Regions from separate parts of the Pseudoalteromonas sp. L21 genome, predicted to be linked through region 2. Evidence: predicted binding sites of a transcription regulator. Region 2 holds the regulator's gene; the other holds the start of a gene.
What was found. Region 2 encodes NrdR, which represses ribonucleotide reductase genes. Its sites were predicted from a motif close to AAACACNANATNTNGTGTTT; they were not measured.

Region 1: a site for NrdR is predicted at 2,015-2,034, ahead of nrdA (class 1a ribonucleoside-diphosphate reductase subunit alpha). Genes of this name have one in related genera too.

The regions. Positions count from the first base shown of each region.
Region 1 is NZ_JAKKCV010000004.1:356,779-361,208, reverse strand. It holds gene nrdA (class 1a ribonucleoside-diphosphate reductase subunit alpha) at 1-1,911, opposite strand, end outside; gene L3V41_RS13455 (HAD-IA family hydrolase) at 2,304-2,978, opposite strand; gene ubiG (bifunctional 2-polyprenyl-6-hydroxyphenol methylase/3-demethylubiquinol 3-O-methyltransferase UbiG) at 2,978-3,688, opposite strand; gene gyrA (DNA topoisomerase (ATP-hydrolyzing) subunit A) at 3,865-4,430, shown strand, end outside.
Region 2 is NZ_JAKKCV010000006.1:18,935-23,364, forward strand. It holds gene ribBA (bifunctional 3,4-dihydroxy-2-butanone-4-phosphate synthase/GTP cyclohydrolase II) at 1-555, opposite strand, end outside; gene L3V41_RS16535 (riboflavin synthase) at 597-1,250, opposite strand; gene ribD (bifunctional diaminohydroxyphosphoribosylaminopyrimidine deaminase/5-amino-6-(5-phosphoribosylamino)uracil reductase RibD) at 1,255-2,394, opposite strand; gene nrdR (transcriptional regulator NrdR) at 2,397-2,846, opposite strand; gene glyA (serine hydroxymethyltransferase) at 2,955-4,211, opposite strand.

The DNA of each region.
Region 1 (4,430 bases), on a different contig from region 2:
TGGTTCAATACCATTTGTTGCATTAGAGATTTGCGATGATGTCTCTGAAGGCATTAGTGCAGACAGCGTCGAGTTACGCATACCGTGCTCTTTAATGCTGGCACGTAATGAATCCCAGTCTAAGTGAAGTGGCTCTTCACAGAACTGATCAAGGTCACGCTTGTAAGTATCTGTTGGCATAATGCCTTGAGAATACGTAGTCTCGTTAAATTTTGGACATGCACCACGTTCTTTCGCTAACTCATTTGACGCTTTCATTAGGTAATATTGAATTGCTTCAAATGTTTTGTGAGTCAGCGCATTTGCACTGCCGTCTGAGTAACGCTTGCCATTTTTCGCTAAGTAGTAAGCAAAGTTAATTACACCAATACCTAACGTACGACGACCCATAGTCGCGTTTTTAGCTGCTGGAACAGGGTAGTCTTGGAAATCAAGTAAGTTATCAAGCGCACGAACTGCAAGTTCAGCAAGCTCTTCTAATTCATCAAGTGATTCAATTGCACCTAAGTTAAACGCAGACAAAGTACACAGTGCAATTTCACCTTCTTCATCCATTACATTGCTAAGTGGCTTAGTTGGTAATGCAATTTCTAAACATAGGTTAGATTGACGAATTGGTGCCACAGTCGAAATGAACGGGCTGTGTGTATTACAGTGGTCAACATTTTGTAAGTAGATACGACCTGTGCTTGCACGCTCTTGTGCAAACATTGAGAATAACTCAATCGCTTTAATACGTTTTTTGCGAATTGACTCGTCTTGCTCGTACTTAACATATAGCTCATCAAACTTCGCTTGATCTTCGAAGAAGGCGTCATATAGACCAGGTACATCTGATGGGCTAAATAAAGTGATGTAATCATCTTTAATTAAACGGCTGTACATTAATTTGTTGAACTGTACACCGTAGTCAAGGTGACGAACACGGTTATCGTCAACACCACGGTTGTTCTTAAGAACTAATAAGTTTTCAACTTCTAAGTGCCATAATGGGTAGAATAGGGTTGCTGCGCCGCCGCGTACACCACCTTGTGAACAGCTTTTAACTGCTGTTTGAAAATGCTTATAAAACGGGATACAACCTGTGTGGTACGCTTCACCGTTGCGAATAGGGCTGCCAAGCGCACGAATGCGACCCGCATTAATACCAATCCCTGCACGTTGCGAAACATACTTAACGATCGCAGACGATGTCGCATTAATAGAATCTAGGCTATCACCACACTCGATAAGTACACATGAGCTGAACTGGCGCGTAGGCGTACGCACACCGGCCATGATTGGTGTTGGTAATGAAATCTTGAATGTAGATACTGCATCATAAAAGCGCTTGATGTAGTCAAGACGCGTTTCTTTTGGATAATCAGAGAATAAGCTTGCAGCAACTAAGATGTATAAAAACTGTGCACTTTCGTAAATTTCACCAGTAACACGGTTTTGAACCAAATATTTCCCTTCTAGCTGTTTTACAGCAGCATAGCTGAAGTTTAAGTCGCGGTTGTGATCAATATAAGAATCTAACTCATCGATTTCTTGCTCGGTATAATCAACAAGTAAGTGTTGATCATAACGTTTGTCTTCAACTAATTTCGTGATGTGATCGTATAAGCGTGGTGGCTCAAATTGGCCGTACGCTTTTTTACGTAAATGGAATACAGCTAATCGAGCAGCAAGATATTGGTAGTCAGGCGTATCTTTAGAGATCTGATCAGCTGCCGCTTTGATGATAGTTTCATGGATGTCATCGGTACGAATTCCATCGTAAAATTGAATATGTGATTTTAATTCAACTTGCGAGACAGACACGTTATTTAGACCTTCGGCGGCCCAAGCGATCACGCGGTGGATCTTATCTAGATCAAGTGACTCTTTACGGCCGTCACGTTTGCTTACAGATAGCTGTTGGTTCATAGTCTTGCCTGTATTCCTTGGGAAATTATATTTTTAGTGAAAACTTATTCTTCAGTATAATTTTTATTATTAAACACTAGATTGTGTGAATTGAATAACATTTAGCCACAATATCTGGTGTTCTTTAAATTGCAGATCACAAGATAGTGTGGTCTGCGATCATTTGCAAGGGACAGAAATGCCCCTATTTGTGGATAACTACTGGATAAGCGCATTGTGTTAGTGAGCATTAACCTTTGACCATTCATTGATGATGAAATTTGTAAAAATCAACTCAAGATCTAGAAAATTTACCGTTTTTGAAAATAAATTTTGACTGTTTTTTTTATCGTCAAAGAATGCTCAAAACTCAAACCGATCACAATATATAGTATCTAAATTTAAATATAGCACTATATATGGTTAAATCCATCACTAGGCGAATGCCAATTGAAATCAGCTTGCCAATCCAGAGCAGCATCAACACTAGGTATATAGCCCCATAAAGCAGTAGCACTATACATATTGGCTGCTTTTGCCGCTTGGATGTCGCGCTCCGCATCCCCTATATATAAACAACGACTGGGATCAACATTGAGGATCTCAGCAGTATGCAGTAGTGGATCTGGAGATGGTTTCGCCACGTCTAGTGTATCTCCACTCACCACAGCCATAGCATTACTTAAAGAAGGGATTGCTTTGACTAACGGTTCTGTTAAAAAACCTGGTTTATTAGTCATAATGCCCCATTTAATGTCTTTTTGTTCAAGTGCAACTAAGAGCTGCTCTATACCCTTAAAGCATTTACTGTGCACAGCAATATCTGCAGCGTAGTAGTCAAGAAGCTGCTGGCGCAAGGCGAGTTGTTCAAGTTCGGGCCATTTATCACCAAAGCCTACTTCTAATAATGCATTTGCACCATTAGAAGCTGCGGGGCGATAAACATGCTCAGCAACAGGCGCCACATTGGCATCAGCTAAGACACGGTTTAATGCGCCACCTAAGTCATCTGCGGTATCGAGTAGTGTGCCATCTAAATCAAAGATAAACGCATCAAAATCGATAGAGGGTGTTTGTACACCACTCATCAGACCAGTTTCTCAAAGTGAAGAATGTAATTAACACTGACATCATCATTTAAGCTGTACTGCTTAGAGAACGGATTATAGGTAAGGCCTGTACTGGCTCTTACTTTTAAGCCTGCCTCTTCTGCCCATGCAATAAGCTGTGCAGGTTTTATAAACTTCTTGTGGTCATGAGTACCTTCGGGCACCATTTTTAAAAGCTTTTCAGCGCCAACAATGGCAAATAAGTATGCTTTCGGGGTTTTATTTAATGTTGAAAAGAATACATCGGCGCCCGGTTTGGCAAGTTCTGCTACAGCACGAATAATAGAAGCAGGATCTGGAACATGCTCCAGCATTTCCATACAAGTGATCACATCAAAGCGAGCAGGGTGCTCTTCAGCAAACTCTTCTGCGGGTACTTTAATATAATCAACGGGCACGCCGGTTTCCAAACTGTGTAGTTTGGCAACGGTTAATGGCTCTTGACCCATATCGATACCAGTCACTTTTGCGCCCATACGTGCCATGCTTTCACTTAAAATGCCGCCGCCACAGCCAACATCTAAGGTTTCCTTATCAAATAAGCCGCCCACTTTATAGGCAACAAAATCCAAGCGAAGAGGATTTATTTCATGAAGAGGTTTGAACTCTCCGTCGCGATCCCACCAACGTTCTGCGATGGCTTCAAACTTTGCAATTTCTGCATTATCTACATTTTGATGTTCGGTCATAAAAAACTTCCTCGTCAATCTGAGGCCATTATATAGGGGTAAATTAATAAATCGCAAAGATTTAGCGCCTGTAAATCTAAATAAATTGTGATAGCATGGTCTGGAAATAATAACTAAAGCTCTGAAGACGGCGCTTTGCCTCTTTATGAGTCAATACTGAAGGAATGTGAAATCAAATGACTGATCTCGCCAATGAAATTCTGCCAGTCAATATTGAAGATGAATTAAAAAACTCCTACCTTGATTACGCGATGAGTGTAATCGTAGGGCGTGCATTGCCAGACGTACGTGACGGCTTAAAGCCTGTTCACCGCCGTGTTTTATTCGCAATGAACGAACTCAATAATGATTGGAATAAACCTTACAAGAAATCAGCACGTGTTGTTGGTGATGTAATCGGTAAGTACCACCCACATGGCGACAGCGCGGTATATGACACCATCGTTCGTATGGCGCAGCCTTTCTCATTACGCTATATGCTAGTTGACGGCCAAGGTAACTTTGGTTCTGTTGATGGTGACTCTGCGGCAGCAATGCGTTATACGGAAGTCCGTATGGCGAAAATGTCACATGAATTATTAGCTGACTTAGAAAAAGAAACGGTTGATTACGTACCTAACTACGACGGTACTGAGCAAATTCCTGACGTATTACCTACTAAAGTACCTAACTTATTAGTAAACGGTTCTTCGGGTATCGCGGTTGGTATGGCGACAAACATTCCACCTCATAACTTAACAGA
Region 2 (4,430 bases):
ATGCTCTTTCGCAAATACTTCAAGATCTGGGCGACGTGCCATGGTGCCATCTGCATTTAAAATTTCAACAATCACTGATGAAGGCTCAAGACCCGCTAAACGCGCTAAATCACAACCCGCTTCAGTATGACCGGCACGTGTTAACACGCCACCTGGCTGCGCCATAATTGGAAAAATATGCCCTGGTTGTACAATATCGCTCGGCACGGCACCTTTAGCAATAGCCGCTTGCACTGTGCGTGCGCGGTCGGCCGCAGAAATACCCGTTGTTACGCCTTTAGCCGCTTCAATCGACATAGTGAAATTAGTTGAAAAGGCAGCACCGTTGTTTTTGACCATAAGTGGTAATTCTAACTGCTGACAACGCTCTTGTGTCATGGTTAGACAAATTAAACCACGGCCGTGTGTTGCCATAAAGTTGATGGCATCAGCACTAATATGTTCTGCTGCGATGATTAAATCGCCTTCATTTTCTCTGTCTTCATCGTCCATTAAAATAACCATTTTACCGGCTTTAATGTCATCGATAATTTCTTGCGCGCTGTGTAAATTCATAATGTGCCCATGAGAGTATGATTAATTTGACCTATCCGTGCTTATTTAATAAAGCCAGCTTGTGCTAGCAAGCTCATTGATATGTCTGAACGGGAAGGTTGTTCAGCCCCTTTTATTAGGCGCTCTAAATAGCGAGCAATCTGGTCAACTTCTAAGTTCACCTGAGTACCCACCTGAAATTCTGCAATCGTTGTTTGCTCAGCGGTATGTGGAACAATCATCAACTTAAAGCGATTTTGCTCGACTTCGTTGACCGTTAAACTAATACCATCAATACATACCGAACCTTTGTAGGGAATGTATTTCATTAAATCGCTGTTGGTACTTAGCCAATACTCTGTTGCACGAGCATTAGGGCTAATACTTTCTACCGTCGCAATACCATCAACATGCCCTGATACCAAGTGCCCGCCTAAACGAGAAAGTGGTTGCATGGCTTTTTCGAGGTTAACTGTTTGACCTTTTTTATAATGCGCAAATCCAGTTAAGTTGATTGTTTCGTTTGATAAGTCAGCACTAAAACCATCGCTATGTTTAGCGACAACCGTTAAACACACACCGTTGGTGGCAATACTGTCACCGAGCTTGACGTCTTTCATATCCAAATTATTGCTTTGGATACGAATAGCTAGATCACCTTGTTTTTGTGTTAGTTCAACAATTTTACCTGTTGCTTCAATTATTCCAGTAAACATAGTGCTACTCTTTATTTTCAATGTCTGTGGCTTGCTTTGCTTTTGTCGCTGTTAAGCGGATGTCGTCACCAATCATCACTGTATCAGTAAAGGTCAGTTCAGTGATATCACTCATCATGGTGACTTCTGCAAAGTTTAGTAAGCTTTTGCCCATATCACCTATTAACTTAGGAGCAATATAAACAATGTATTCGTCAATTAAATCTTGCTCTGCGAACACCCCAGCAAGGGTCGCCCCCGCTTCGAGCCAAATATGATTAACTTGTAGTTCAGCAAGGCGCTTCAAAAGGGCCGATAAATCAACTTTATTGTTAACTGCTGGCACCACTTCGTGCTTAACGAAATGAGGCCATTGATGCTGATTATCAAGCGACGTGGTAAAAATAATCACCGGGCTCTCGATGCTGAATAACGCAAGCTCAGTCGTTAACCTATTTTGTGAATCAATAATGACTCGGGTCGGCTGGCGTAAAGGCAGCGAGGTTGGCATGGTAAATGGAAGCTCTTCAATACGAACATTCAGTTTTGCATTATCGGTCAAAACCGTATCTGCGCCAGTGAGTATCGCGCAACTTTGGGCACGAAACGCTTGCACGTCTTGGCGTGCTTTAGAGCCTGTTATCCATTTACTTTGGCCGTTATTTAGCGCAGTTTTACCATCTAAACTACATGCCATTTTACAAGTCACATATGGCAATCCTGAATCCATACGCTTTAAAAAACCTTTGTTTAAATCGCGCGCTTGCTGTTCAAGTAAACCAGATGCAACGCTAATACCGGCGTCGGCTAAAATTTGTAGGCCGCGACCACTCACCGCAGGGTTTGGGTCGACCATAGCGGCAATCACCTTGCTAACACCCGCTGCTTTTAAACCTTCGGCACAAGGTGGAGTGCGTCCATAATGACTACAAGGCTCTAAAGTCACATAGGCAGTGGCGCCTTTCGCGTTGTCGCCAGCTACAGCCAAGGCATTCACTTCAGCATGGCCCTGCCCTGCTAATTGATGAAACCCTTCACCGACTATTTCGCCATCTTTAACCAAAACACAGCCAACATTCGGGTTTGGCGTCGTAGTAAAACGACCTTGTTTAGCAAGCTCAATGGCACGCGCCATATAAGCTGTATCAAGCTCTGTAAACGACATGATTAATCACCTAAACGAGCGATTTCTTCACCAAACTCGCGAATATCTTCAAATGAACGATAAACCGATGCAAAGCGCACATAGGCTACTTTGTCGAGTTTCTTTAGTGACTCCATGATGCACTCGCCAATTAAATGGCTAGAGATCTCACGTTCACCCGTGGCACGAAGTTGAGATTTAATGATGTTAACGACTTCATCGACCTGCTCAGTGCTAACAGGGCGTTTCTCTAAAGCGCGATGCAAGCCATTGAGTAACTTGTCTTCATTGAATGGTTCGCGGCTACCGTCTTGCTTGATGACTCTTGGCATCACAAGCTCAGCGCCTTCAAAGGTGGTAAAGCGCTCATGGCATTCGTTACATTCACGTCGACGTCTCACTTGGTGACCACCGCCAACAAGTCGAGAATCAATTACTTTGGTATCTTTTGCGGTGCAAAAAGGGCAATGCATAGGGTTCAACTTCCGTTTATAAAAAACAAAAAAAGGCCGCTTAGTAAGCGGCCTTTATAATAGCAAAAAACAACGCTATTGTTATCTTAATTACGGTTTAACCAGTAATTAAGCGTAAACTGGTAATTTTTTACAGATAGCTTTCACTTTCTCTTTTACTTCTGCTTGTACAGACTCATCGTTGATGTTGTCTAGTACGTCACAGATCCAGCCCGCAAGCTCTTTTGACTCAGCTTCTTTGAAGCCACGGCGAGTAATAGCCGGAGAACCAATACGAAGACCAGACGTTACGAACGGTGAACGTGGGTCGTTTGGTACTGAGTTTTTGTTAACTGTGATGTTTGCATTACCTAGTGCAGCGTCAGCATCTTTACCTGTGATATCTTTATCGATTAGGTCAAGAAGGAATAAGTGGTTGTCTGTTTTACCAGAAACAACTTTGTAGCCACGCTCTTGAAGAACTTCAACCATAGCTTGAGCGTTCTTAACAACTTGTGCTTGGTACGTTTTAAACTCTGGTTGTAATGCTTCTTTGAAAGCAACCGCTTTAGCAGCGATGATGTGACATAAAGGACCACCTTGACCACCAGGGAATACAGCGCTGTTTAGCTTTTTGTAAATCTCTTCATCACCACATGCAGAAACGATTAGACCGCCACGAGGACCCGCTAATGTTTTGTGAGTTGTTGTAGTAACAACGTGTGCGTGAGGGATTGGGCTTGGGTATACACCTGCCGCGATAAGACCAGCAACGTGAGCCATATCTACGAATAAGTATGCACCTACTTTGTCAGCGATTTCACGGAATTTAGCCCAATCAACAACGCCAGAGTATGCAGAGAAACCAGCGATGATCATTTTTGGCTTGTGCTCTAATGCAAGTGCTTCAACTTGAGCATAATCAATTTCGCCTGTCTCTTCATTTAGGCCGTATTGAATTGCATTGTACGTTTTACCAGAAAAGTTAACGTGTGAGCCGTGAGTTAAGTGGCCACCATGAGCTAAGCTCATACCTAGTACTGTATCGTGCGGCTGAAGAAGCGCTTGGAAAACAGCTGCGTTTGCTTGTGAACCTGCGTGAGGTTGAACGTTAGCGTAGTCAGTACCGAATAATTCGTTTGCACGGTCAATAGCCAGTTGCTCAACAACGTCAACGTGCTCACAACCGCCATAGTAACGTTTGCCTGGATAGCCTTCAGCATATTTGTTCGTTAGCTGAGAACCCTGTGCTTCAAGCACGCGTGGGCTACAGTAGTTTTCAGACGCGATCAGTTCGATGTGCTCTTCTTGACGAGCCGTCTCTTTATTGATGGCTGCAAATAACTCTGGATCGAAATCCGAAATATTCATGCTACGTTCTAACATGGGGTCTCCTAAGGCAACGTGTATGGTGTTTTTTTGAAGGCTATATTGTACGCTTAAAACGCACTTTTGCCTATCGTGTAAAGATGAACATATTTAAACAGGGATTGAATTTATTTCACAGTGTTTTAATAATGATATTTTTTTATTGATACATAACAAAAATTTATAAATTTAAAATATTACATATATTTTTAAAATGTCACTAAATTAAAAAAGCGG